2 regions of the Methylobacterium sp. WL19 genome follow, and region 2 is predicted to be linked to the other one. Evidence: predicted binding sites of a transcription regulator. Region 2 holds the regulator's gene; the other holds the start of a gene.

Region 1 (14,380 bases), on a different contig from region 2:
ATGCTGAGGCTGCGGGTGGCGACATCGGCGGCCAGGGCGAAATACCCGGCCTCCGCCAGTCCGAACCACATGGCGATGGCGCTGCGGTTGAGGAACGGCGTGATCTGGTAGATCGCGTTCGCGGCGATGAGCGGCAGCCCGTAGGCGCGAAACAGCCGCCAGGTCTCGCCCATGCGCACGCGGACGATGGGCACCTTCGGATCGAGCAGGGGCCTGCGCAGCACGAGGACGGGCAGGAACTGGCTGAGCCCGCAGGCGACGAGCACCCAGACCGGCTGGGGAAACAGCCAGGCCGCCCCCGCCATGAGCAGGAAGGCGAGGCCGTTCTTGACGATGGTCAGCTTCAGGTAGAGGCCGCCGTCGAAGCGTGCCCGCGTCAGGGCCGCGTGATAATCGAACAGGCCGATGCCGAAGGCGGCCAGCCCCGCCCCCGCCGCGATGGCGAAGCGCCCCTGCACATCCATCTCCACCGTCGCGCCGACCACCGCGCACAGGGCGGAGGCGACCAGCAGGACGAGGGCGAGGACGGCGTAGGCGCGGTCGAGCCCATGACGGATCCAGGGTTCCTCCTGCCGGACGCGGTTGGAATAGAACCGGGTGGCCGAGAGCCGAAGCCATTCGAAGACGAGGGTGTTGAGGACCACGGCGCCCGTGGTCGCGAGGCCGAACAGGCCGAAATCCGCCGGCCCCATCAGCTTGGCGAGGAGCAGGCCGAGGCAGAAATTGAGCCCGGCATTCAGGATGAAGGCGGCGATCACGGCCATGCGGTCGACTCTGGTCGCCGGAGGCCCGGCTCTGCTCCCGATCCTTGCGCGCCGGCCCGAAAAGAATTCCCTAAATCCCGAGCCGGCCGGGCCGCCCCCGCGTCAGAACCAGCCGCGCAGCTTGAAGAAGACGACCGGGATGATCGCGCTGATGACGATCAGCGACAGACCATAGGGATAGCCGTAGACCCAGTCGAGTTCCGGCATGTGCTTGAAGTTCATGCCGTACATGGAGGCGATGAGGGTCGGCGGAACGCCCACCACCGAGACCACGGTGAGCACGCGGAAGGTGTTGTTCTGCTCGATGTTGATGAGGCCCAGGGTGGCGTCGAGGAGGAACTGCACGTTCTCCGAAAGCCGGATCTCGAACTCGTCGAGGGAGGCGATATCCCGCCGCAGGGTCTCGAAGCGCGGCATCTCCGTAGCGCCGAGGAGGTGCTCGCACTCACCGGCGACGAACGGGAGGATGCGCTCGAGGCCGAGCAGGCTCGAGCGGATCTTGCCGAGCGCCTTGCCCCGCCGGCCGACGCTGCGGAGGATGCGGCGCAGCGCGAGATCGCGGCGGCGCGGGGTCTTGCCGGAATCGCCGGCGACACCCCCTGCCCTCACGTCGAAATCGAAGATCCGGGTGGAGAGCGCGTCGAGATCGGCGCCCATCTCCTCCAGGGCGTCGGCGAGGCTGTCCACCAGCTCCTCCACCAGGAGCAGGAAGATCTCGGTGCCGGTCTGGCAATCGCCGTCGCCGTCGCCGATGCGCTTCTTGACCTCCTCGAAGGCGCGCAGCTCGTTGAACCTGACCGTGATGAGCCGGTCCCGGGTCAGGACGAAGCCGAGCGGGGTCAGCTGCGAATCCACCTTGTCGAAGGTGATCATCGGGGTGGAGAGCGAGAGCCCGTTCTTGAGCCGCCGCAGCCGGCTGGAATTCTCGACCTCGCTCAGGGCTTTTCGCGAGGGGACGCGCAAGCCTGTGGCGGCCTCGATATGCTCCGCTTCCTCGGTGCTCGGATCGTTCAGATCGATCCAGATCGCGTGGCTCGGCACGCCGCCGCCATTGGCTGCGCCGGAATGCTCGACCGCGCCCTGCGGTCCCTGAAGACTGATCATGGGGTGATTGTCATCCGTCTGTCAGCGACCGGAGAGCAGAACATGCTGCGCAAACGCGGCATGACGCGTCGTCCGCGTCTTGACTCGCAAGGGGCTTGAGCCTACCTCCGCCCTTGCTTTGGCACTCTTCGCTCGGGAGTGCTAACAGCCTGGGTTGGGCGAGCCCTTCGGCCGCATCAACGCCATCCATGAATTTGAAGCAAGAGGGCAGCTCATGAAGTTCCGTCCGCTGCACGACCGTGTCGTCGTCCGCCGTATCGAAGGCGAAGAGAAGACCAAGGGGGGCATCATCATCCCCGATACCGCCAAGGAGAAGCCGCAAGAGGGCGAGATCGTCGCCGTCGGCCCTGGCGCCCGTGACGAGGCCGGCCGGGTGAACCCGCTCGACGTCAAGGCCGGTGACCGCGTCCTGTTCGGCAAGTGGTCCGGCACCGAAGTCAAGATCGACGGTCAGGACCTCCTGATCATGAAGGAATCCGACATCATGGGCGTCGTCGCCTAAAGCGACCCGGCTCTCTTCCTTCTTCCCATCCAAGCCCTTCGAGCGCGCACTTCGATGAGCGCCTCAGGGCTTCGAACCTCATGAGGATTTGAACATGGCAGCGAAAGAAGTACGCTTCGGCTCCGATGCCCGCGAGAAGATGCTCCGCGGCGTCGACATTCTCGCCGATGCAGTGAAGGTCACGCTCGGCCCCAAGGGTCGCAACGTCGTCATCGAGAAGAGCTTCGGCGCTCCGCGCATCACCAAGGACGGCGTCACCGTCGCCAAGGAGATCGAGCTCTCCGACAAGTTCGAGAATATGGGCGCCCAGATGGTGCGCGAAGTGGCCTCGAAGACCAACGACATCGCGGGCGACGGCACCACCACCGCCACCGTCCTGGCCCAGGCCATCGTCCGTGAAGGCGCCAAGTACGTCGCCGCCGGCATGAACCCGATGGACCTGAAGCGCGGCATCGACCTCGCCACCACCGCCGCCGTGAAGGACATCACGAGCCGCGCCAAGAAGGTCGCCTCGTCCGAGGAAGTCGCCCAGGTCGGCACCATCTCGGCCAATGGCGACAAGGAAATCGGCGAGATGATCGCCCATGCCATGCAGAAGGTCGGCAACGAGGGTGTCATCACCGTCGAGGAGGCCAAGACCGCCGAGACCGAGCTTGACGTCGTCGAGGGCATGCAGTTCGACCGCGGCTACCTCTCCCCGTACTTCATCACGAACGCGGAGAAGATGGTCGCCGAGCTCGAGGACCCCTACATCCTCATCCACGAGAAGAAGCTCTCGTCGCTCCAGGCGATGCTGCCGGTTCTCGAGGCCGTGGTGCAGACCGGCAAGCCGCTCGTCATCATCGCCGAGGACATCGAGGGTGAGGCTCTCGCCACGCTCGTCGTGAACAAGCTGCGCGGTGGCCTCAAGGTCGCTGCCGTCAAGGCTCCGGGCTTCGGCGATCGCCGCAAGGCCATGCTCGAGGACATCGCGATCCTGACCCAGGGTCAGATGATCGCCGAGGACCTCGGCATCAAGCTCGAGAACGTCACCCTCCCGATGCTCGGCCGCGCCAAGCGCATCCGCATCGAGAAGGAGACCACCACGATCATCGACGGTCTCGGCGAGAAGGCGGACATCGAAGCCCGCGTCGGCCAGATCAAGGCGCAGATCGAGGAGACCACCTCGGACTACGACCGTGAGAAGCTCCAGGAGCGCCTGGCCAAGCTCGCCGGCGGCGTCGCGGTCATCCGCGTCGGCGGCGCGACCGAGGTCGAGGTCAAGGAGAAGAAGGACCGCGTCGACGACGCGCTCAACGCCACCCGCGCTGCGGTGGAAGAGGGTATCGTCCCCGGCGGCGGCACCGCTCTCCTGCGTGCCCGTGAGGCCGTCCGCGCTCTCCAGAGCGACAATCCGGACGTCCAGGCCGGCATCAAGATCGTGCTGAAGGCTCTCGAGGCCCCGATCCGCCAGATCGCCGCCAACTCGGGCGTCGAAGGCTCGATCGTGGTCGGCAAGATCACCGACAACACCTCTTCGATCACCTACGGCTTCAACGCCCAGACCGAAGAGTATGTCGACATGATCCAGGCCGGCATCGTCGACCCGGCCAAGGTCGTGCGCACCGCTCTGCAGGACGCTTCCTCCATCGCCGGCCTCCTCGTCACCACCGAGGCCATGATCGCCGATGCTCCCAAGAAGGACGGCGGCGCTCCCCAGATGCCGGGCGGCGGCGGCATGGGCGGCATGGACTTCTAAGAAGTCCACGCTCTCCATCGGAACGGATGCTCTCGCGGTTTTGGCCGCGAGGGCGGAAAGGGTCGTCGCAAGACGGCCCTTTTTTCGTTGTGGGCGGGACATGTCGAGTGTCCGCGATCGGGCTACTGGATTTTCATACAGCTACGTTGTCGAAGCAGACCGCGTCCCTCTCCCCCTTGTGGGGAGAGGTTAGGAGTGGGGGTGGCTCCGCCAGCCTCCGCAGCAACAGGAGGGTCGCCCGACCACCCCCACCTCCAACTCCTCCCCACAAGGGGTAGGAGGGCCGCGCATCCCACGACATATGCGAATGCCGTCGCCTTCCAGAAGACGGAGTCCGTCGCGCCTCATCTCGAACCCTCTTGGGTAGAGGGGACACCTGTTGAGCGGATCCGCAGATCAATCAGCCCCAATCGGGGGCGGGCAGCGCTCCATGCTCGTGCGGCGGAGATGTTTTATCCACGATCCCGCCCGCGCCTATCCCGCGCGGCGCCGGCACCGGACGTAGGAGGCGTCGCCCTTGGCGCTCGACCATGTCAGGCGGTTGCCGTCGACCAGAAGCTTCACCTGGGACGACCAGCGCCGGCCGCCATCGCTGCAGGAGGCCGACACGCTCCAGCTCGCGCCGATGCGCCGCCCGTCGCGGAAGGTGCACACCGTGTTGCCGGCCCGAGCCCCGCTTTCGGTGATCCGCGCCGGAATGTATCCCCGCCGCCGCGCGCCGCGGCCGCACGCGGATTCGTTGGGTCCCCAAAGACCGACATAGGCTGCCGGCTCGACCGGGGGCGACGCGGCCGTGACCACGTCGGCACGGAGTGCCACTTCGGGATCCTGCCGCAAGGCGGCGGACCGGATGCCGGGCTGGACCGTTGGGGCGACCACGGCATCCCGGCCCGACGGACCGGACCCGACACCCACATCGGACCAGGGAGCGCTGCCACGGGGCGAGCGCGCCCCACCCGCCCGATCCTCGAACGGACCGGGTTCGTTGAAGGCCGTCTGGATCGTGTCGATCTCCGGGCGCGCCGGCGGGTCGTCGGTCAGCAGAACGGTGCTGTAGCCGAGGAGCACGCCCCAGCCCATGGCGAGCGAGACGGGAAGCACCAGGGCGCGGCTCGACCTGACGGAGCCGTTCGCTACGGCCGGCGACGGCGCTCCCTCGTCGCTCCCCCTCGCATCCCTCTCTTCGACGCCCGCGGTCATCGTCGTCTCCCGTAAGGCTCCCCCTGGGGTAGAGCCGATCTCACAGCGGCGGCCGCTTCACCGCTCGGCGACTTGAACAGCCTCCGCCCCCCTTCGACAACCGGACCCTTATGCACTCATGAAGCCGGCTTTGGTCAGGACAGGCCTGTGGCTATTCTGTCCCGGCGCCATCGATAGCGGTGGATAGACTCCGCGAATAGGGCGAGCAAACGGCAAGCCCTTCCCGTCCCTCACCAAAACTGCCATGCTCAAGCTTGTGAGAAACAAGTCAGTTATCCGTGCCATCGTGATGAGACGCTTCGCCTTCGCCGTCTGCGTCACCATCGCAGTCCCGGCCGGTGCTCAAGCACCCACCTCCACCATGCGGATGGCCTGCGCGGATGCGATGGCGCTCGTGAAGCGGGACGGGTCGGCGGTCCTGTCATGGCCGGCGGGCAAGCCGGAGAAGCCAAGCAGGATTGAGCCGCCGGGCCGGACCGAGCGCTTCGTCAGCGACCGGAGCCAGTGTGGGATGACGGAGATCGCCGAACTCCGCTTCGTGCCCACCCGCGACAATCTGGAATGCCCGGTCGGCTACCGATGTCGCGAACCGGATTACGGCGATTGGGATTGGCCCTGATCCGATCTGACGCATCCGGCGGCGCCTTCCCCCGCCACGATCTCGCCACGACCGGCCGTCACTGCCGCCGTCACGGTCCGGTCCCGATCCGGCGGGCGAAGTCGCCTATTTGAATCATCCACTTGAGGAGACGCGCGTGGCCGTACTCAGGACAGGCCTCGGCCTGCAGGCCGCCATTACGGCGCTCTTCGCACTCGTACTTCTGATCCTGCCTGGCACCGCAACGCCACTCTACGTCAGCCTCAGCGGCTTTGCGATGGCGGTGATCCTCCTCGCCTCCGCCAAGCTGTCCGATTACCTGAAGGTGTTCGTATCGGTTTACGGCTTCGGCTACCTGTTCCTGGCCGGAGCCAAACAACTCGCGGCCTCGGGCCTCCTGCCGGAGACGCTGGCGGCTCTGCTGCCACCGGCCTTCGCGGCCACGGGCGCGGTGGTCTTCGCCGGCATCGTGTTCGGAATCTCCCATCTCGAACCGATCCGCGCGATCACCCGCATCGCCGACCCATTCTTCGCCGCACGCGAGGCGCCGAACCGGGAAATCCGGCCGTTTCACTTTTTCGGCAGCACCGAAGGTCGAGTGGCGCGACGTCTCGTGGCGCTCTCCATCTTCATCACCTTCGCCCAGGTCGCGCTTCAGCTGCGCCTGAACTTCTGGTACCGCGACCTCTTCAACGCGCTGCAGGAATATAACGCCGACGCGTTTTGGTATCAGCTCGTCTGGATCTTCGTGCCCCTGGCGACGATCTGGGTCATCATCGGCATGTTCGACACCTTCGTCGATGCCTCGCTCCACATCCGCTGGCGCACCTGGCTGGCTCGCAGCCTCTACAGCCGCTGGCTCGATGGCGGCACGCATTACCGGATCCCCTTCACGGACGAGCCGGCCGATAACCCGGATCAGCGCATCCAGAGCGACGTCAACCTCTTCATCCAGCAGACGACGAGCCTGTCGATCCGGCTCCTGTCGCAGGCCGCCACCCTGGTCTCGTTCATGGTCATCCTCTGGGGCCTGTCGCGGGATTTCGTCCTTCCCTTCACCGACACGGTGGTGCCAGGGTTCCTCGTCTGGCTGGTCATCGTCTACGCCGTGGTCGGAACATGGTTGACCCATCTCATCGGCCGTCCGCTCATCGGTCTCGATTTCCGGCAAGAAAAGGTCGAAGCCGATTTCCGCTTCTCGCTCGCGCGGAACCGGATCTATTCCGAGCAGATCGCCCTGTTGCGCGGCGAGCGGTCGGAGACCGTGCGCCTGCGCGAACTCTTCCATGAGATCATCGGAAACTACCTCGCCATCATCTACCGGCGGATCAAGATCGGCAGCTTCACCCTGTCGTACAACCAGATCAGCGTGGTGTTTCCCTACATCCTCGCCGCTCCGTCCTATTTCCTGAAGAAGATCACCCTCGGCCAGTTCCAGCAGACGGCGAACGCCTTCAGCAGCGTCCAGGGTTCGCTGTCCTTCTTCATCGATTCCTACACCACCATCGCGTCGTACCGCGCCAATACCAACCGCCTGACCTCGTTCAAGCGGGCGATGACCAAGGCGGAGGCCCTGTCCGGCGCGGGATACGGCCTCGTCCAGGGTACTGGGACCGGCCCGAACGTCACCGCCTCCGGCCTGACCCTCGCCCTGCCCGATGGCCGCGAAATCGTCACCGCCGGCTCGTTCACCCTCGGCAAGGGCGGGGCGACCCTGCTCACCGGTCCGTCGGGCTCCGGCAAGTCGACCCTGTTCCGCGCGATCGCCGGCATCTGGCCGTTCGGTAAGGGCCGGGTCGACGTGCCGGAAGGCCAGTCCGCCCTGGTCCTGCCGCAGCGGCCCTACATCCCGCTCGGGACCCTGCGCGGTGCCGTGGTCTATCCCAGCACCACCGACCAGTTCTCCGACGCAGCGATCCGCGAGGCGCTGATCGCCGCGCAGCTGCCGCAACTCGCCGACCGTCTCGACGAGGTCGATGCCTGGGATCAGCGGCTCTCCGGCGGCGAGCAGCAGCGCCTGGCCATCGCCCGCGCCGTGCTGGCAAAGCCCGCCTGGCTCTTCCTCGACGAATCCACCGCCGCCCTCGACGAGCCGAGCGAGGCCGGCATCTACCGGATGCTGCGCGAGCGCCTGCCGGGGACGACGATCGTCTCCATCGGCCATCGCTCGACCCTGCATGCCCTCCACGACACGCGCATCGACATGAAGCCGGGCCAGGATGGACGCTTCACGCCGACGGAACTCTCCGGAGCCGAGGTCGCCAAGTAAAAGTAAGCAGCCTCAGCGCAGGAACGTCACCGCGAGCGGCGCCAGGATCGCGGTGATGAGGGCGTTGAGGCCAAGCGCGATGCCGGCGAAGGCGCCGGCCACCTCGTTCACCTGGAACGCCCTCGCCGTGCCGACGCCATGGGCGGCCAGACCCGCCGCGAAGCCGCGCGCGCGCATGTCCTCGATGCGGAGCAGGTTCATGAGCGGAGTGACTAAGATGCCGCCGGTCATGCCGGTCAGCATCACCAGCACCGCCGCCAGGGTCGGATCGCCGCCGAGATTCTGGGCGATGCCCATGGCGACGCCGGTCGTCACCGATTTCGGCACCGAGGCGACGATGACGTCGTGCGGGATACCGAAGGCGGTTCCGAGAGTCGTCGCCGAGATCAGCGCCACCACCGAGCCGACGAGGAGGGCCGCCAGCATCGGCGCCAGCGAGCGAAGCACCGTCGCGCGGTATTCGTAGAGCGGGATCGCCAGGGCCACGGTCGCCGGCCCCAGCAGGAAGTGGACGAACTGCGCGCCCTCGAAATAGGTGGGATAGGGCGTCCCCGTCAGCTTCAGCACGCAGGCCATCAGGATGATGGCGACCACCACGGGATTGGCGAGGGGATGCCGGTTCGTCGCCGTGGCGACGCGGTCGGCCACGGCGTAGACCATGAGCGTGACGGTCAGCCACAGCAGGGGCGTGCGCGAGAGATAGACCCAGAGGGCGAAATCGCCGGTCATGGCCGCTCCCCCGGTGCGACCCAGCGCTTGACGGCCACGAAGGTGAGCGCCGTCGCCGTCAGGGTCGCCAGCGTCGAGACGACGACCACGCAGGCGAGGGCCAGGCCATGGGCTTCGAGCACGTCGAGCCGGCCGACGATCCCGGCGCCGGCCGGGATGAACATCAGCGAGAGATGGGCGAGCAGCCCTTTTCCCGAGCGCTCCAGGGTGCCGTCCACGAGGGGCGCGGCGAGGATGCGGGCGGCCTGGCCGCGCCAACGGTCCCGGACCACCATGAAGAGAAGGAGGAGCGCCATCCCGATGACGGGGCCGGGCACCGGAAGGGCCGCTCCCCGTGCCAGCGCTTCACCGACGAGCTGAGCCAGCAGGATCAGCGTCAAACTGACGATCATCGCGCCACGATCCTCCCGCCACGCCCGATATGGCCCGCCGATCCCGGAGATCGCGCCTGCAAGGCCGCCCTACGATACCGCTTCGGTCTCGGGGCCGGCGCGCGCGAGGCGGATCGCCGTGTCGTCGAACCGCAGCAGGCGCCCGAGCCGCCAGACCAGCGCTTCCTCGAATTCATGAACGGTGCCATCGGCACCGGCCACGGACCAGGCCATCGACAGCAGCCGCGCCCGCTCGGACTCGCCGAATTCATGGCCCATCATTTCGACCAGCAGCGCCATGTCGCGGGTCTGCGAATCGACACTGGCCGCCCGGGCGATGAGCGCCTCGGCCTGCTCGCGGTTGCCGGCGTAGCGCCCTTCCACGAGGCGGCACAGCCGCTCCGATTCGGCCCCGTCGAGGACGCCGTCCACCCGCGCCACATGGACGAGAAGGGCGATGGCCGCCAGACGCTCGTCGACGGCCTCCGCCTCCTCCGGGCTCGCGGAGAGGCCGAACGCGTCGGCGGCATAGGCACGCAGGCGGGCGATGAGGGACATGGCGGTTCCTGACAGACGCCGCGAGCCTTCGAAGCCGCGCCGCCCCACGTCAAGGCGGCACGGACGGTCGCGGGACCGGGAGCCGGCCTGCGTGGCACAGTTGCATCAGGAAGACGTCGCCGAGCGCCTTGCCATCGGCCGATCGGACGGCTATGACCCCGCAACGATCCGACGCGCCACGCAGCGTCACACCACGGATCTTGCCGCAATAGCTCAGCTGGTAGAGCACCTCATTCGTAATGAGGGGGTCGGGGGTTCGAATCCCTCTTGCGGCACCAAGACTTAGCTCACTTCCTGCTTACCGGCCAGCGCCTCCGGTAAGCGCATGGTAAGCACCACACGAAAATCGACATCGGTAAGCAGCGGGCACGGAATTTCCGTTATGCCGCGTGCGGCATCCCAGACGTAGCGACTCGGATCGCCCTCCCCTATCCCGTGGCGATGCCAGCATCACCAGCCTTCAAGATCGAACCAGGCAGCCCGCAGGCGTGGCGCGAGGCCTTCCTCGACATGAAGCCGAGTGTGGTGCCGTGCTTAGGACTGACGCCCGCCGGCTGGCAGGCTGTGCACGCTGCGTGCTTCGACTTCCTCGATAAACACGCTGACGAGGCCGGCCGGCTCGGCTGGACGACACTGCAGCTTTTCGGCGTCCACCCTGACCTCGGCGCGATCCGATCTGACTTCTGCGGGGCCATGGTCCTGAGCGGCGATCTCGTGTCGGCCGTGGAGCCAGACTTCATCCGGTTTGAGCGGACGCGGTACTTCCGGGACGCGCCGGGCCGGCCGAAGGGGGCCGTGCCGATCTGGGCGGTGAAGCGCTAGGCGACCTGGGGGCGTGCCCTATCTCGTGGCGATCACCGCTAGCGAGATAAGCATGAGCATTGAACGCGCCGAGGGCTACCACGAGGCTTTGTCGAACGTCAGGAGCACGATCCAGAGACGGGTGAACCAGCCCGATGTGTCGAATGACGGAAAACTCGAACTCCTCGACCTACTGTCGATGCTCAACGATATGCTCAACTCCGGGCGGCGTGATGAAGACGCCGACCTATCACCGCCGGTGCCGCTGAGTGGAAGCTTCTGACGACGGCCCGCCCTGGCGCGAGCTCACGTCCGATGAATACGGCCCGCGCAACTTCCCCGACAGCAAGGGCGGCGCGGCTTGGGTCGCGTCATCGGAGTGCCTGCGCGGCCTCCTCCAGCGCCAGCACGACGGCGAGTTCCGGCTGAGGCTGATCCTGCGCGAGTCGGTGGACTTCCGGAACCATCCCAGCCGCGATCCGAATTGGCGGGGCGATTACGATTGGGGGCCGGACCTCGCCCTATGCTGCGCCGAGGTCTGGATCGAGCGGAAGAACGGCCGGCGGAAGAGGGTCGACACGATGAGCACGCGGCCGAGGCCTTGGTGATGGGCTAAATCGGCTCGGACACGGCCGGCAGGCCCAGCCATTCAAGCGCGGTGTCGAACGATCTGAATATACGCTGCCGGATCGTCCCCGCTTCCTCGAGCAGCGATACCCGCCAACTCGACTTGCCTTCCTCACGCGCCAGATTGCCGACGACCTCGCCACCCTCGATCAGGTGATGCTCGTCAGGTCCGATGCGGTAGAGGCTCAGGGGCACGGCTTCCTCACCGGCACCTCAATCGTCACCAGCTTGCCCGAGATCGGATCGAAAACGGTGAGCGTCATAGTGGCCTCCGGGCGTAGTCCGAAAGATGCCGGGGGAAGGGTTAACGAAACCCTAACGAGCGCCCTTGGCCATGAAACGAAAAACCCGCCGCGGCGTGAGCCGGGCGGGCACTTCAAAAACGCCGATGCTAGGGAGTATCGGGATGATCAGGATTTCTCGGAGCCGCTATCACGCGATCTTGAGAGTTCGCGCTGGGCCACACGGTCAGCCTTGCGAGCTTCGACCTTAATCGCGCGACGGGCTGCGACACGCGCATGCCGCTTAGCTTCGGCCTTTTCGGATCGAACGGCCTTACTTGGTTCGCTCATGTGATTGCTCCTGGTTTGACGCAGGACTCAAAGCCCCTTTAGATCGAGTCGAAGAAATACCCGGCAAAAAGGAGAGGCGCAAGCCGCGCGCCGCGGCGCAAGAAAAGACTGCTACAGCGTAAGCCAGCGAGACAAACCTTAACAGAGCATTAAAATGACTAACTGGAAAACCGGCTTAGATCCTGAGTTATTTTATCTCGGTTACGGCACAAAAGACCAAGTACAAATCCTTGAAGATATTCAGGCGATTGACCCAAAGGGCGGGCACACGATCTTAGAGAAAGGACGAAGCTTTCATGCTGGCATGAAAGGTGGATTTCTATTTTGTCGCCTCGGGGGAAATAAATATAACGAAGCTGCTATCGCGCCAGCCGACTTTTCAAAAGTTCAAATCATCCGCCAGTCTGCAATAAGCAAACGAAAAACCCCGCCCTAGCTTTCGCCGAGCGGGGTCTATCGTTCTCTCAGGACGGCCGACAGGCGCGGTAGCGCGTCGGGTGGGGGCGTGAACGCTAAGCGTGAGCGTCGCGACCATGCGTCCGCTTCTCAATGAACCGCACGAGCCCGATCTCTACCGGCCTGTTTTTCCGCATCAGGGCAGCGTGCTGCTGAACTCCTAGCCAAATATTTGACTACTGCTTCGATTTAACTTCAGCACTTACTTCGGAGATCACCCGGTCACTTTGGTTTTTGAGGATGTTTTTCACATCTAATGGAGTTGCCGCCCACGCGACTGCAGCAAGAAAAACAATGGCGGCGACCGCATAGGCGAACGATTGCATAATGCCTAGCCAACCTAGCAGCAAAGGTACCATCGCGACAATTGCGGCGATCGACACTGATTTGGTGAGGTACAAGAGTGAAACAAAACATATCGCAGACAGAGCAATTGGTTTCACAAATCTTGCGATATTCTGCTCCATAACGTTCGCCTCTCTGCTCAAGATCTCACGCTTGTCCGGCGACTCGCCGCGCTGCAGCATGAAACTTGGCTGTAAGCTCTACGTGCTTTTCCGCCATTGCAACCCATTGAGTGTTGCTATTTTGCCCATCCCACCATGTCCGTGCGGAAGGGACTGCTCACTTTCTGCTCGCTCTAGAACGGCGCCCCCTCGACCTTGAACCGGATTACGGTCTCATCTCGTGTCAATGGCCATAGGTACTGATGGACGAGGTTGCATGAATAGACCGGCACCGCACGGTAGCTGGCGTCCCCAGCCTCGAAGTAGCTCGGAACGTCCTCGACGAAGGTGATGACGTGCTCGCCCAGGCCTCGCGGCGGGCGCTCATAATCGACGTCGGCCAGCCACTTCCGGTGCGTGTGGGCGTCGTAGAGGACGCGATCGACATGCCCCCGGCAGTCCCGCAGGTATCTCACCGTCTGCCGGATGATGAGCTTGCCACCGGGCTTCACGACAGGCGTCAGCACCTCCGTGCGGCTCACCTCGACCGGAATGTGCCGGTCGGCCAGCCAGTAGCAGAGGAAGGCCGCCGGAATGATGATGGCCGCGCAGATGATCCCGAGGCAGATGTAGCCGAAGATGCGCAGGCCCATCAGCCACCCCTGATCGTTTTGAAGAGATCGAACCCGCCCTTCGTCAGCGCGATCACGCCTCCGATGAAGGCAGCCGTCGTTCCACAGACCCACATGAGCACCTTGGCCGCGGTGCGGGACGACGAGACGAATTCGACGACGCCGTCCATGCTGGCCAGCTCTTTCGGGCTCTTACCGGACACCCAGGCGACCGTCTCAGGCCGGAGGGCGATCAGCGTTTCGAGCCGCGAAACATCCTCTGCGCTGAGCGAGGCGAACCAGACGATGAGATGCGGGTGCGGGGTGAAGGAAGGCGCCGCGGCGGTGCGCGGTGGCCTGTAGCCGCCCGACGGCACGAACGGCCCTAGCTCGCACTCAGCCTCAGGGTCCGGGTACATCGCCCGGACCCCGCGTTTTGGCTGTTCCCGATACTGGCCCTGGATGTCGCGCCATTCGTCAGCCGTGAACCGTCTCTCTTCGGGAGCCATTGCATCTCACTGCTGCCGGAAAGGGCCGAGGTCGGACGTCTAACTTCGCCGGCAGAGCAGCGATGGCTGGCGCTACGACCGTTCTGGCCTCGGCGCCCTGATCCAGCTTCAGCATGCGGAACAGCTTGTTGGCGACCTCCTCCGGGCCGCCGGCCTGGTCCATGGTCCACTTGCTGACGGCGTTCACGTCGGCCCGGTTGACGGCGCGCTGGAGGGCGTTGGCGACGATCTCCGATCCGACGGGCAACGTGACCGTCGAATCCTTCACCGCGCCGGCCGTCGCGTTGACGCCGAAGTCGAACCACTTCCGCAGGGTGCGCTCGACCAGAGCCTCCGACACCAGCATGCGGACCATGGGGTAGAATCGGGCCAGGAGGCCGAGGACGACAGTGCTCACCAGCGGGACAAGGATGTCGCCGACGAGTTGGGCCACAGCCACAACATACTCGCCATAGGGGATGACGACCGCTGGGGTGACGGCCGGGTTGGTGGTGACCTGCGCGAAGGCGGCTACCGGGATGAGGA
Region 2 (14,380 bases):
GACAACCACATGCGTCTGACCGGCAAGCACGAGACTGCGGCGATCGACCAGTTCAGCTACGGCATCGCCGATCGCGGCGCCTCGATCCGCGTGCCGCATAGCTTCGTCAACAATGAGTACAAGGGCTATCTGGAAGACCGCCGTCCTAACAGCCAGGGGGACCCCTACCAGATCGCTTCGCAGATCCTGAAGACCGTCGCCTCGGTTCCGACTTCCGAGGAAGCGAAGGCAGCAGCCTGACACGACATCCGCCACGGCGCTGCTCGGCGCCGTGGCGATTTTCATTCTCCATGACTGCTTCATGAGCCGAATGACTTTTTTTTAGGCACAATGCCCGATATCGACGCTGCGCGGACGATAGTCGAGGCATTAGCTCAGAACCGCCGCGCTTCACCCATGCTGAGATGGAGTGCCCTGCTGAGACCGCTCATTTCAGTGGGTGTAGGAGGTCGAACTCCGTGGCGAAAGCCGCCCCAGGACGGGCCATGCAGCGCTCGACCCACGCATCGAGGACCGGATCGCCCGGTTTGCCGAACCAGGCATAAGGCGAGTGAAGCAGTAGGTCCGCCGCCGTGAAGCGCTCGCCGAAGAGATAGGGCCCCTTGGCGAGTGCTGCAGCGAGCCGCTGTCGCACCTCCACACTCCCGCGAAAAGTCGAAGCGATGGCGGGATGCGTGAGCCCGATCGCTTCCAGCAGCATGACCGGCTCGACCACACCCGAATACCACGCGAACCAGCTGAGATAGGCCCCCCGCTGCGGATGACCCGGCGGGATAGTCAGGCCAGCTTTCGGGTAGAGGTCGGCGAGGTAGAGCATGATCGCGCTGCTCTCCCAGATCGTTACGCCGTCATGAACGAGGAGCGGCACCTTTCCCTCGGGATGGGGATTGCTGGGATCGCACTGGCCGGAGCCGTCCTGGCGCGCGATGGCGACGATTTCCACCGACACCTCGTCGAGGGCGCCGAGCTCGTGCAGCAACGCGATGATGCGGGTCGAGCGGCTTTTGGGCGAATGAAAGAGGGTCAGCATCGGGGTACTCGTGTTGGCGGGGTCGACACCGATGCTTTTAAGCGAGCGCTACTGCCACTCTGCGTCAGTTGAACTTTGGCTCGCACGGACCGCCTCTTCCGACTGCTTCAGGCTCTGCGCATGCTGCCTGCGCCGGTGACGGCGGCCCGGCTGGCGGAGGAGACGGGCGTCTCCCTCCGCTCGCTCTACCGCGACATCGATAGCCTTCGCGCAGCCGGCGCCCATATCGAGGGTGAGCGCGGCTACGGCTACCGACTGATCGAGGACGGGGCTCTGCCGCCGCAGATCTTCGATCGAATCGAGATCGAAGCGCTGGTGCTCGGCTTGTCCGAGGTCCGGCACATGGGGGATCCGGCGCTGGCGAGGGCCGCCGCCGCAGTGCTCGCCAAGGTGGCGGCGACCCTCCCCGATACCGGCCAACAGCACCTGCTCCACGCGGTCTCGCAGGTCCGGCGCTCCGAGGAGCGCTTCGCCCCCTCCCCCGCCACGGCGGTGATCCGCGAAGGGTGCTGGCGCGAAGAGGCGGTGACGATCCGCTACGCGGACGGTGAGGCGCGGATCACGGAACGAACGATCGGGCCGCTTGCGATCGTCTATCTCGACCGCAAGCTGGTGGTCCTCACTTGGTGCTGTCTGCGCGAGGCGCACCGGATGTTCAGAGTGGACCGGATCGCCGCTGCCGAACTCGCGGGCGCAAGCTTCCGGCCGAAACGCGTGGGGCTCCTGCGGGACTACCTCGCTGTGTTGAAGAGAAAGGCCGCGGACGCGCCGGAGAGCTGAGGACCGGAAAGGCGCCCGGGCGAGCGCGATCAAGCGCCGAAGATCGACCAGCCGAGGCGCTTGGTCAGCTGTTCCAGGGCGATCCGGCCAAGATGGGAATTGCCGGATGCGTCGAGGCCCGGCGACCAGACCGCGATCGAAGCCTTTTCCGGTGCCACGGCGATGATCCCGCCGCCGACTCCGCTCTTGCCCGGCAGGCCGACCCGATACGCGAACTCACCCGAGCCGTCGTAGTGACCGCAGGTGAGCATCACCGCATTGATACGCCGGGCTCGCTCAGCCGAGACCACGGAATAACCGGTCAGCGGGTTGCGCCCGGAATGCGCCAGGAAACGGGTGGCGTTGGCGAGCTGCCGGCATGACATGGCGATGGCGCAGTGGTGAAAATAGACGCCGAGGGTAAAATCCACCGGATTGTCGAGAACGCCGAAGGATTTCATGTAGTTGGCGAGCGCGATGTTGCGAAAGCCCGTGCGCAGCTCCGAGGCCGCCACCGCCTCGTCGATGATGATCGTGGGATCCTGCGCCAGGAACTGCATGAAACGCAGGATCTCGCCCAGGGCCTCCCTCGGCTGATGGCCCGACAGGATCACGTCGGTGACCGCGATGGCGCCGGCATTGATGAAGGGATTGCGCGGAATGCCGCGCTCGCGCTCCAGCTGGACGATGGAGTTGAAGGGGCTGCCCGAGGGCTCGCGTCCCACCCGGCGCCAGAGACGGTCGCCGGCCATGCCGAGTGCCAGGGTGAGGGTGAAAACCTTCGAGATGCTCTGGATCGAGAACGGCGTGTCGCTGTCGCCTCCCGCCGCCACGTGACCGTCCGCATCGATGACGACGAGACCGAACGCCTTCGGGTCGACCCGGGCGAGTTCCGGTATGTATGTGGCGACCTCCCCCCGGTCCGGCCTGTCCGCCATCTCCTCGGCGATCTCTTTGACGACGGTGTCGAGGTCGGGCACGGCGGCGTGTTCCTCCGAACGGACGGGAGCTGCGGGTCCGTCAACCAGACCCGCCGGCCACGGCGAGCAGGCTCGCGAGGGCGGCGACGCAACGCAAAGGCCGTTCCGTTCGGGCGGCAAACGGATTAGCAGACCACAGGGCGGCTATGCCTCACCGGTAAAGGTTGTGCCCGGGCTCCGGGCCGGACACAATCGGCGGTCAGGAAACACCCAGTGACCGAACGCGCGCATCCCTATTCGTCCTCGCAGCAACTTCAGGCCCTCTCGGCCCTGAATGAGCGGACACGTGAGATCTTCCGGCAGATCGTCGAGAGCTATCTCACGACGGGCGAACCGGTGGGGTCGCGCAACCTCGCGCGGATCCTGCCGATGGCCTTGTCCCCGGCCTCGATCCGAAACGTCATGGCGGATCTGGAGCATTCCGGGCTCATCTTCGCGCCCCACACCTCCGCCGGGCGCCTGCCGACGGAACTCGGCCTGCGCTTCTTCGTCGACGCCATGTTGGAGATCGGCGATGTCGGCCGCGAGGAGCAGGAGCGGATCGAGGCGCAGATGCGCGCCGCCGCCTCGGGCCACACCTTCGAGAGCGCCCTCGCCGAAGCCTCGTCGATGCTGTCGGGCATTTCGCGGGGGGCGGGCGTTGTCGTCACCACCAAGAGCAACGTCCATCTCAAGCACATCGAGTTCGTCAGGCTCGATCCCGCCCGCGCCCTCGTCGTCCTCGTCTCCGATGACGGCTCGGTGGAGAACCGCCTCCTCGACCTGCCGCCCGGTCTTCCGGCGGGCGCCCTGCAGGAGGCCTCGAACTACCTCAATGCCCGCTTGCAGGGGCGGACCCTCGGAGGCTTGAGAGCGGAAATCGAGGCTGGCCGCGAGGCGATGAAGCGCGAACTCGACGTCATCACCGAGCGGCTGGTCGATGCCGGTCTCGCCACCACGGTCGGGCCGTCAGAGGCACGCCAACTGATCGTACGCGGCCAGGCGAACCTGCTCGACGACCTGCGCGCGGTGGAGGATCTCGAACGGATCCGCCTGCTGTTCAACGATCTCGAGACGCAGAAGGACGTCATCGAACTCCTCTCCCGCGCCGAGGGCGGCGAGGGCGTCCGCATCTTCATCGGCTCGGAGAACAAGCTGTTCTCGCTCTCGGGCTCATCGATGATCGCGGCGCCGTTCCGGGACGGTTCGCAGAAGATCGTCGGTGTCGTCGGCGTGATCGGTCCGACCAGGCTCAACTACGCACGGATCGTTCCGATGGTGGATTACACCGCCAGGGTGGTCTCGCGGATGCTGGATCGAGGCGGCCGCTGAGGGAAACCAGGCACCGTGAGGGCCGGCCCGCCCGAGCCGAGTGGGCCGCGCGAAGGCGCCCCCCGTTTCTGCCTTTGAGAACCTGTGACACGCCGAAGGCCCGAACGACCAAGCGGTGCCGGCGGCGGAAACCACGAACCGAGAGACGAAGACGACAAAATAGGATCACAGACCTTCGCTGGCTACGGATATGCCTTTCGCAGCGAGCGACAGATCGGTGGAAAAGCTGAGACGTAGAGGCTCCGGATCGGTGATGACAACCGATCCGGAGCCTCTGGACTTACTTTCGCATCATCACGTCGCGGCTGTTGAGCACCAGCATCGCTATGGCCGGCATCGCGGCTACGGACGACAAAGGAAGATGCTTCGCCCTGCGGCGGCTCCCCTCTCGGGGAAACCGCCGATCCGAGATCAGCCGCGAATGACGTCCACGATTTCGTAGGTATCGGGATCGACGATGACGATGTCATCATCGACGAGGACGTAGCGGTAGTCTTCGTATTCCGGCACGATCCGAACGATATCCGGCGGGAGGTCGTAAAGGGTGTAATTGCGAGCAATGGCGGTCCCCACCGTCAGGGCGAAGGCACCGGCGGCGAGGCGTGGAATGCCGCGACGCAGCACGTTCTGGCGAAACTCCGTCCGCTGCGGAGCACCAAGCCGGCCATAGGCTCCACGCACGGCGCCACTGTCGCCTCGTCCGCCTCGATCTCCACGCCCGCCCCTGTCACCGCGATCACCCTTCTCGCGATCCATCCGCTCGCCACGGTCCGCCTTGCCGTCCTTCATGTCGCGATCGGCCTTGCCGCCTCGCTCCATGCGCTCGCCCCGGTCCGGCTTATCATCGCGTTCAGCCTTGCCGTCACGATCGGCCTTGCCGTCACGATCTGGCCGGCCGGCGTCCGTCCTTCCGCCGGCACCCGGGCGTTCACCCTGCTCCATGCGGCCATTCCGGTCGCTACCGCCCCGTTCCATCCCGGCCGCTCCGCCGCGCTCGCCCGCCGGACCACCACGTTCCCCCGGAGAACCGCCACGCTCCGAACCGCCTGCCGCTCCACCACGTTCCGCTCCGGCGCCACCGCCGCCACGCATTCCGGCGCCACCGGCCGATCCCGCACCACCCGCGCCGCCACCACCCGGCGCACCGGCTCCTGCCGCGCCGCCGCCCGCACCGCCTCCACCGCCGGCTCCAGGCCCACCTTGGGCGAAAGCAGTCGCCGCACCGACGACCAGAACGGCAGCCGTCATCGTACTCCGCAAGATCTTGCTCATGTCGATCAGTCCATTCTCATGTGGAACTCAGACGCCGACAGGCGCCGATGCGAAGCCGAAACAGAAAGACCGGCAAAACCGTTCCTCATTTTTGTAACATGACGCCTCTCATCATGGAGACCGCTACGCTCAAGCTTGAATGATGCGCCTTTCATTGGACGGGCGCGCTCGCCTATCCTTTGGCTCTGAACAGCCAACCGTCCCGGCGCGAAGAACGGCTGACATTTCAAGCGCGCTGTAGAAAAGCCGCGCTTAAGCCCTTGTGAATCTTGGACCGGTGCTTAACGTCGCCGCCCAAGAGACCTACTCCGAAGGTCCTGCTCGAAGTCTGGGAGTCCACATGTCCGATGCTATCGCGATCGATCCTTCGCGGCCCGACGATCCGGAAGATCGCCGTCGCCGCATCTTCGCCATCGTCGGCTCGTCGTCGGGCAACCTGGTCGAGTGGTTCGATTTTTATTGCTACGCCTTCTTCGCCCTCTACTTCGCGCCGGTTTTCTTCCCAGAGGGTGACGATACCAGCCAGCTCCTGAAATCCGCGGCCGTGTTCGCCGTGGGGTTCTTCATGCGCCCCATCGGCGGCTGGTTGTTCGGCCGCATCGCCGACCGTCTCGGCCGCAAGACCTCGATGATGATCTCGGTGCTGATGATGTGCGGCGGATCGCTGATGATCGCCGTGTTGCCGACCTATGCCAGCGTCGGGCACTGGGCTCCCGCCCTGCTGCTGCTCGCGCGCATGATCCAGGGCCTGTCCGTGGGCGGCGAGTACGGCACCAGCGCGACCTACATGAGCGAGGTCGCCCTGAAGGGTCAGCGCGGGTTCTTCGCCTCGTTCCAGTACGTCACCCTGATCGGCGGCCAGCTCCTCGCCTCGCTGGTGCTGATCATCCTGCAGAGCGTCCTCACCGCCCAGCAACTCACCGCCTGGGGCTGGCGCATCCCGTTCTTGATCGGCGCGATGGCGGCTGTGGTCGCCCTGTTCCTGCGCTCGTCGCTCGCGGAAACCGCCACGAAAGAGGACATGGCCTCGAAGGAATCCGGCACCTTCGCCGCCCTCTTCAAGCATTGGCGGGCGTTCTGCGTGGTGCTCGCCTACACCGCCGGCGGCTCCCTGAGCTTCTACACCTTCACCACCTACATGCCGAAGTATCTCTTCAACACGGCGCATATCGACAAGATCACTGCCTCGCAGATCTCCACGGCGGCGCTTCTGGTCTACATGGTGATCCAGCCCTTCTTCGGCTGGTTGTCGGACCGGATCGGCCGCAAGACCAACATGCTTCTCTATAGCGGGCTCGGCACGTTGATGGTGGTGCCGCTGATGACCGCCATCGGCGCCACGACCAACCCGTACCTCTCGTTCGGCCTGATCATGATCGGCCTCACGGTGATCAGTTTCTACACCGGCATCAGCGGCATCGTGAAAGCCGAACTGTTCCCGACCCAGGTCCGCGCGCTCGGCGTCGGCCTCTCCTACGCGGTCGCGAACTCCATCTTCGGTGGCACGGCGGAGATGGTGGCCCTGTATCTGAAGCAGATCGGCTCTGAGAGCAGCTTCTTCTGGTACGTCACGGCGATGCTCGCCATCGCCTTCATCGGCTCGCTGATCATGCCGAACCCCAAGCGTCACGGCTATCTCGACGGCGACGGCACCGTGGAAGAGGCGCTGATGCGCAAGTCGCGCCGGGTGGTGCCGGCCTGAAACGACCAATCCCATCCGCCCTTCCCGGGCGGATGGGGCGATGGCGAAACCAGCTCCCGGGTCCGGCACAGAAAATCGCGAAGCGTCCTGTGCTTATCCAGACTCGCCCATGATCGCCCGCCTCTGCCGGTCGAGTTCCTCGGTGTAGCGCTTCAGCGTGTGGCTCTCGGTGAGCAGGCCGACCACCCGGCGCGAGGCCAGATCGTCCACCACCGCCAACGCCTCGCTCTCGGCTCCATCGAAGGCAGTGGCCGCCTGCTTGGCGTTCATGTCGGCAGTGAGGAACACGTCGGCATAACGCATGGCCTCGGCGAGAGCGGCCTCGCCATCGACGGTAGCGAGGGCATGGGCCTCGGGCACCAGCACGATCCCCGCATAGCGCCCTTCCCCGTCGACCAGCACCACGCGCGAGGGCGAGCCGAGGGGATGGGCTTTCAGGAAATCCCGCAGCGTCATGTCGACCGGTGTGGTTTCGACCTCGCGGCGCATCAACGCCCCCACGGTGAGCGACCGGATCCAGCCGATATCGTGCGCGCTGCGGATGCTTTCGCCGCGAAGGTGGAAGCGCCAGGTGGCGAAGGAATAGCCGAAGGTCTTCCGCACGGTCATCGACGAGGCGATCACGGCCACGAGGACGAGGCCGGTTATGGGAAAGCTGCCGGTGAGTTCGAGGGCGAGGAACGTCATCGTCAGCGGGCCGCCGATGACGGCCACCGCTAGCGCGCTCATGCCGATCACCGCATAGGCGAGCGGCGTGAGGCCGAACATTGTGAGGCTCTCCAGACCGGACAATCCGTGAAGGCCTGACAGGCCGGGGATCGTCTCCGCCACCAACGCGGCGAAGAGTTTCCCCGCAAGGGCGCCGAGGAAGAGGGAAGCGAAGAACAGCCCGCCGCGAAAGCCCGATCCGATGGAGATCGCCGAGGCCGAAGCTTTGGCCACGAACAGCAGCGCCAGGGCACCGATCCCCATGGCGGGCATGTCGACATCGAGGTGGAGATGGAGCGCGCCATGACCGCCGGAGAGAATCTGCGGCGAGACCGCGAGAGCCAGGGCGCCGACGCAGAGACCGCCGAGGGCCGGCGCGAGGAAGGACGGCAGACCGGTCGCCCGCACCCCCTGCTCCACCAGGGTGACGCCGCGCATGATCAGGATGCCGAGCCCGGCGCAGGCAAGACCGAGGGCGAGGCTCGGCAGGGTGTCGATTCCCGTAATCGCCCGGGTCGTCAGGGCCTCGAACCCATTGGCGCTGACGAGGGGGCTTTGCGTCACCAGCGCCTTGGCCACGAGGCTGCCGCACAGGGCCGCCACCACGACCGGTGTCAGTGTGGCAATGGAATAGGTGCCGATGATGAGTTCGAACGCATAGAACGCCCCCGTGAGCGGCGCGCCGAAGGCGGCCGCGATGGCAGCGGCCGACCCGCAGCCCACCAGGGTCCGTAGATCGGAGCGGCGCATTTCGAAGGCGACGCCGAGACGGGAGGCGAGGCTGGCGCAGATCTGGGTGAAGCCGGCCTCGAGGCCGACCGAGGCACCGCTGCCGTTCGAAATCACGTTCTGGGCCGCCACGGCGACGGACCCCTTCACCGAGAGCCGCCCCCCATGCAGGGCATTGGCCTCGATGGGATCGACGATGGGCCGTTGCGGGCCGCCGCGACAGCGCGCGAGCCCGAAAGCGATGAGGCCGATAGCCAAGCCGCCGATGGCCGGGCCGAACAGGATGAGGAGCGGATCCACATCCGTCGATGCGCTGAGGCGCGCGCCGTGCGGCAGGCGATAGAGGATTTCCCGCAGGCCCTGAGTCGTGAGGCTCATGGCCGAGACGGCGATCCCGGCGATGGTTCCAACGCAGGCGGCCAGGATCACGAGGCCGAACTCGCTGCCGCGCACCAGGGCGCGCAATCGGCCGGGCACGTGAACCAGCATCTGGCCGGCGGGAAATCCACGGCGCGGCACGCTTCTTGGCTTCATCGACCGCTGGGAAAGAGTGAGACGAAAGGGGTGGGAAACAGCCGCCACCTTAGGGGGCAAAGGCCGGAGGCGTCGACCGGTTTCCGGTGCGAGCCCGCCTGCGCGCGACAATGAGTTTTCCCCATTCTGCATTCCCTGCGCCGCAGGCGCTTGAAATGCCCGCGGCCTCGGGATACATCGCAGCCCGAGTGCCGCTGTAGCTCAGTTGGTTAGAGCGCTTGATTGTGGATCAAGAGGTCCCCCGTTCGAGCCGGGGCAGTGGTACCATTCGACCTTCCGGGCGCGTATGACGACGCCCGGCAAGGCATCGGGCACGGGTTCGCGTCACGGACTTCCATGAGGTCCGACGGCCGAGACGCCATCCCTCCATCGAAAGTCTGGAATCGGCGATGCCGTAAGTGTCCGATGGACACGGAGCGGGTCCGATCGAGCGCGCGATAGCGCGGCCGTTGCCTCGACTTACGGCCAAGCTGCCTCAAAGCGGCCATCGACGCCACGGGATGAGCACAAGCCTAGCCGTTTTGTCGCCACAACTGTCCTCGTAAATGCCGATGTGCGCCACCACACGGAGACGAGTCGATCAGATGCGGGTTCAGAAGGTCGGATCATCACGGATTTCCCCTCCCTCGCGCCGCTTCGGCGCTGGCGGTGACGTTGCGACATCGTCCGATGCTCTGACCCTCAAGAATCGCGTCGGCCGCGATCATGGCAGCCGCCCCGCGCTCACGCGCTCCGTTATCGCGATGATGCTGGTCGCCGGCGGCCTCAGCGCCGTCGTCCTCAACGGCACGGGCACGAGCGGCTTTGGCGCCGTGGTGCAGTCGGCTCAGGCGATGACCGAGCCGTCGATGCCCAAGCCCAGGATTCAATCGTCGGTACCGGCGGTCCTCGATGCGGCGCCCACCGTGCTCACGGCGTCCTCGGCCTTCGCTGCCGTACACGACCTCGACACCGAGATCGGCTCCAATGCGGTCGACCGGGTGTCTTACGATTATCTGCTCACCGAAAGCGCCGTCGGCGACCCGAACGACATCCTCGAATTCGGGCCGATGAAGATCCGGCGCCACCTCGTTCAGAAGATCGTCCGTGCGGCCCAGGCCGTCCAGACCGACCCTGTCCTGCTGATGGCGGTGGCCGACAAGGAATCGAGCTTCATCACCGAAGTGCAGGCCAAGACCTCCTCGGCCACCGGTCTGTTCCAGTTCATCGAGCGGACCTGGCTCGGCGTCGTGCGCGATTTCGGACCGAAATACGGGCTGACGCAGGAAGCGGCCCTCGTGGTCTCCGGCGACAATGGCAAGCCGAGCGTCGCCGATGCCGCCGAGCGGACCCGCATCCTCGAATTGCGGCGCGATCCCTACCTCGCCGCCCTGATGGCGGGCGAGATGCTCAAGCGCGACGCGGCGCGAATCTCCCTGCGCATCGGCCGCGAACTCACCCTCGGCGAGGTCTACCTCGCGCACTTCCTCGGGCCGGACGATGCCGAGGAATTCCTCGCCAGCGTGGTCGACAAGCCGAAATCCGCCGCGGCACAGATGCTGCCCGGCCCGGCACGCGCCAACCGCACCATCTTCTTCGCGGCGCAGCGCGGTCGTCGCAAGGCCGCAAGCCTGTCGGTGGCCGAGGTTCACGAGAAGTTCGAGACCATGATGAGCACCCGCGGCGCCCGCTACCGCGATGTCCGCTCGCTTTCGGGCGTGATGGCCTATGCCGACGCGTCGGCCGAGTAGGCGCACGACACCGATTTCCATCTTCATGCTGTCCGTCGCCGGCACGGATCACGCGCCTTGCGGCCGCGTTCGCCGCATGCCGGCCCCTCTTGTTGTCCATTGGGGCAACTGACGCCGAACTCCCGACGTTGAGCTTGCAGTCGCGCATGTCGTGCGGGGGCGGATTACGAAAGTCGGAGGGATGACGTGCTCGATCCAAAAGGCCCGTTGAAGGATCGGTCCCCCACGCCGTTCAAGGCCGCTCCCGCCAAGCGCGCCGGTCACGATACGCTCGCGCCCAGCCTCGCTCTGGATCAGATCGGCGAAGCGCTCGCTTCCTTCTATGACGACCTGATCGCCGAGGGCATCCCCGAGAATCTGGCCGCCCTCGTTCGTCAGGTACCTTCGCCGGACGCTGCGGCCGAGCCGGAGCCCGTCGTCTCCGCACCGGTGCGCAAGTCCGGTCGCCTCGCTTTGGTGGTGGAAGACGACGCGTCGACGCAAGGTCTGGCGGTCGCCCTTCTCGATGAGACCGAACTCGACACGATCGGCTGCAGCTCGGCGGAAGAGGCGCTCGCCGTGATGCGGGATCGGGGTGGGGACGTCGCTCTCGTCTTTGCCGATATCCAGCTCTCCGGTGTCATGGACGGCCTGCAGCTCGCACGGGCCGTGGCCATGCTGTGGCCCACGGCCCGCATGGTCGTCACCTCCGGCCGGCGCGCCCCGCGACCGGATGCGTTACCCGAGAGAGTGGTGTTCATCCCTAAACCCTGGCGACCGCAGGACGTTCTGGTGGAGGCCGAGCACGCCACGAGCAATCCTCCGCCGGCCGTACCCTGATCGACGGCTGCGCACCGAGACATCGACTCGGGCCGCACGGTCCTTCATCCAAAAACATCCCTGTCGAGCAGGCTCGCCGACCATTGCCCCGGCGATGATATCCAGGACAATGCTGCGCAGGCGTGGCAGCGGAATCCTGCTCCGCCACGGAGTTGGGCGCACCTCTTGCATTGCGTCGATCCAAGAGAGTGGTACCGACCGGTGCCGCGGAGCCCGTCAACGTGCCGATACTGTCCGTCCGACACATCACCACGTACCGCTACCGCCAGCCCGTCGGGTTGGGCGAGCATCGAATCATGTTCCGGCCTCGCGACAGCTACGACCAGCGCTTGCTCGCCGCGACGTTGAAGATCACGCCGGAGCCCTCGTCCCTGCGCTGGCTTCACGACGTGTTCGGCAATTGCGTCGCGGTGGCCACCTTTCAGGGGCGGGCCTCGTCCCTCATCTTCGATTGCTCGATCACCCTCGACCACACGCCTGAACTGGCGCCGGAATTCCCCATCGCGCCGCATGCGGCCTTCTACCCCTTCGGCTACGGCGCCGACGACATGCCCGATCTCAGCCGTTCCATCGAGCGCGAGCATCGCGACCCGAAGAACGAGGTCGATGCCTGGGCGCGCAGCTTCGTCCCGCCCGCCGGCCGCGTCGGCACGCAGGAATTGCTGGCCGACATGACGCGCCATGTCCGACGCAATTTCGCTTATCTCGCCCGCTCGGAAAAAGGCGTTCAGGATCCCGTCACCACCCTGCGCCTCAAGCGCGGAAGCTGCCGCGATTTCGCGGTGCTGATGATCGAGGCCGTGCGCGCTCTCGGAATGGCCGCCCGCTTCGTCTCCGGCTACCTCTACAACCCGCGCGGGGACCGCAACCGCCATGTGGGCGGCGGCTCGACCCATGCCTGGGTCCAGGTCTACCTGCCGGGCGCGGGCTGGATCGAGTTCGACCCCACCAACGGCATCGTCGGCAACCGCGACCTCATCCGCGTCGCCGTCGCGCGCGACCCGCGCCAGGCGGTGCCGTTGCACGGCTCCTTCTTCGGGTTTCCCGCGGACGATCTCGGCATGTCGGTGAGTGTCGAGGTCGACGAAGTCGAACCGGGTTCCATCGAGCAGCGCACACCGGATCCGATCCTCGTGCGTTGACGACGATCACGCCCCTGTCGTCGGACGACGACCGGGTTCAGACCAGATTTTTACAGACATGGGGCCATTACGATGAAGATCAGGACTGGGTTCGACATCGCCTTCGAATCGGTTCAGCCGACGCCCATGATCCTCGAACTGAGCGTGCACCCGTCACGCATGCCGGATGTGATGACCCCGCACGTCATCAGCTTCAATCCGCCCATCCCCTTCCAGGAATACCGGGACGTCTACGACAACATCTGCACCCGCATCGTCACGCCGGTGGGGCGTCTCGACATCTCGGCCGACTTCACTGTCTATGACACGGGAATGCCGGACGAATACGCTCCCTACGCACAGCAGATCGATGTCCAGAACCTGCCGAGCGACGTGCTGGTCTACCTTCTCGGCAGCCGCTACTGCGACACCGACAAGCTGTCGGAGACCGCCTGGTCGCTGTTCGGCGGGACGATGCCGGGCTGGTCACGGGTCCAGGCGATCTGCGACTACGTCCATGACCGCATCCGCTTCGACTACATGCTCGCCGACGCCACGCGCACCGCATGGGACGGCTTCATGCAGCGGCAGGGCGTGTGCCGCGATTTCGCGCATCTCGCCGTCGCCTTTTGCCGCTGCATGAACATTCCCGCGCGTTACTGCACCGGCTATCTCGGCGATATCGGCATCCCGCCCGTCCCCGACCCGATGGATTTCTCGGCCTGGTTCGAAGTCTATCTCGACGGGCGCTGGTACACGTTCGACGCCCGCCACAACACGCCGCGCATCGGCCGCATCGTCATGGCGCGGGGTCGCGACGCCACCGACGTCGCGATCACTACCAACTTCGGATACTCGCACCTCGCCCGCTTCGACGTGCATACCGACGAGGTGTACTGATTTTGGAAGCTCACGTTAACGAGATGTGAAATCTGCATCGGGGGGTGGAACCACCGGCCTACGCTTACGCTTGTATAGCAAAGGTTACCGTACAGCCAAGGCATCTGACCATGAAGACGTTGGCGACCGCTCTTGCAGGCATCATGGGTGCTTGCATCCTCGCTTCCACCCCCGTCCTCGCCGCCTCCTCCTACGATCCGTTCGGAACGGGTGGCGACGATTACTACCCCGAGACCGAGTACGCTCAGCCCTCCTACGATCCCTATGGCTATCAGGGCACCGTCGGTCAGGGCGCTCAGGCCGCTCCCCAGGCCCAGGTCGCGCCGATCCCGCGCGAGATCGTCGGCTTCAACGGCGCATACAAGCCGGGAACGATCGTCGTCTCGACCGCCGAGCGGCGTCTCTACTTCGTCCTGCCGAACGGCGAAGCCATCCGCTACGGCGTCGGTGTCGGCCGCCCAGGCTTCACCTGGTCGGGCACCAAGACCGTCACCGCCAAGCGCGAGTGGCCGTCATGGACTCCCCCGGCCGCGATGATCGCTCGTCGCCCCGACCTGCCGCGCTACATGGCCGGTGGTGTAGAGAACCCGCTCGGCGCCCGTGCCATGTATATCGGCAACACCGAGTACCGGATCCACGGCTCGAACGAGCCCGACACGATCGGTCAGGCCGTTTCCTCCGGCTGCATCCGCATGACCAACGACGACGTCACCGATCTCTACGAGCGTGTGAAGGTCGGCGCCAAGGTCGTCGTCCTCAACTGAACGACATCCGGCACAAGATAC

Evidence for each region. The regulator HrcA, encoded in region 2, represses chaperone genes, less so after heat shock. The targets are predictions, from matches to a motif close to GTTAGCACTCNCNNNNNGNGAGTGCTAAC.
Region 1: groES (co-chaperone GroES) is a predicted target of HrcA. The motif match lies at 1,986-2,014, and genes of this name have one in related genera.

Annotation. Positions count from the first base shown of each region.
Region 1 is NZ_VRVC01000052.1:5,089-19,468, reverse strand. It holds gene FV220_RS12205 (polysaccharide biosynthesis C-terminal domain-containing protein) at 1-764, opposite strand, end outside; gene FV220_RS12200 (magnesium transporter CorA family protein) at 867-1,868, opposite strand; gene groES (co-chaperone GroES) at 2,083-2,370, shown strand; gene groL (chaperonin GroEL) at 2,465-4,108, shown strand; gene FV220_RS12185 (hypothetical protein) at 4,583-5,308, opposite strand; gene FV220_RS12180 (hypothetical protein) at 5,598-5,927, shown strand; gene FV220_RS12175 (ABC transporter ATP-binding protein/permease) at 6,064-8,175, shown strand; gene FV220_RS12170 (LrgB family protein) at 8,188-8,904, opposite strand; gene FV220_RS12165 (CidA/LrgA family protein) at 8,901-9,296, opposite strand; gene FV220_RS12160 (TerB family tellurite resistance protein) at 9,366-9,833, opposite strand; tRNA gene FV220_RS12155 (tRNA-Thr) at 10,036-10,111, shown strand; gene FV220_RS12150 (hypothetical protein) at 10,275-10,655, shown strand; gene FV220_RS12145 (hypothetical protein) at 10,708-10,917, shown strand; gene FV220_RS12140 (hypothetical protein) at 10,904-11,242, shown strand; gene FV220_RS12135 (hypothetical protein) at 11,247-11,456, opposite strand; gene FV220_RS12130 (hypothetical protein) at 11,988-12,269, shown strand; gene FV220_RS12125 (hypothetical protein) at 12,466-12,816, opposite strand; gene FV220_RS12120 (hypothetical protein) at 12,930-13,388, opposite strand; gene FV220_RS12115 (hypothetical protein) at 13,388-13,855, opposite strand; gene FV220_RS12110 (hypothetical protein) at 13,824-14,380, opposite strand, start outside.
Region 2 is NZ_VRVC01000024.1:21,095-35,474, reverse strand. It holds gene FV220_RS07170 (glutamine synthetase beta-grasp domain-containing protein) at 1-240, shown strand, start outside; gene FV220_RS07165 (glutathione S-transferase family protein) at 428-1,030, opposite strand; gene FV220_RS07160 (WYL domain-containing protein) at 1,106-1,810, shown strand; gene FV220_RS07155 (glutaminase) at 1,840-2,769, opposite strand; gene hrcA (heat-inducible transcriptional repressor HrcA) at 2,983-4,080, shown strand; gene FV220_RS26475 (DUF1236 domain-containing protein) at 4,492-4,869, opposite strand; gene FV220_RS26470 (hypothetical protein) at 4,866-5,303, opposite strand; gene FV220_RS07140 (MFS family transporter) at 5,693-7,054, shown strand; gene FV220_RS07135 (chloride channel protein) at 7,148-8,980, opposite strand; tRNA gene FV220_RS07130 (tRNA-His) at 9,216-9,292, shown strand; gene FV220_RS07125 (transglycosylase SLT domain-containing protein) at 9,610-10,755, shown strand; gene FV220_RS07120 (response regulator) at 11,044-11,574, shown strand; gene FV220_RS07115 (transglutaminase family protein) at 11,796-12,716, shown strand; gene FV220_RS07110 (transglutaminase family protein) at 12,789-13,595, shown strand; gene FV220_RS07105 (L,D-transpeptidase) at 13,706-14,359, shown strand.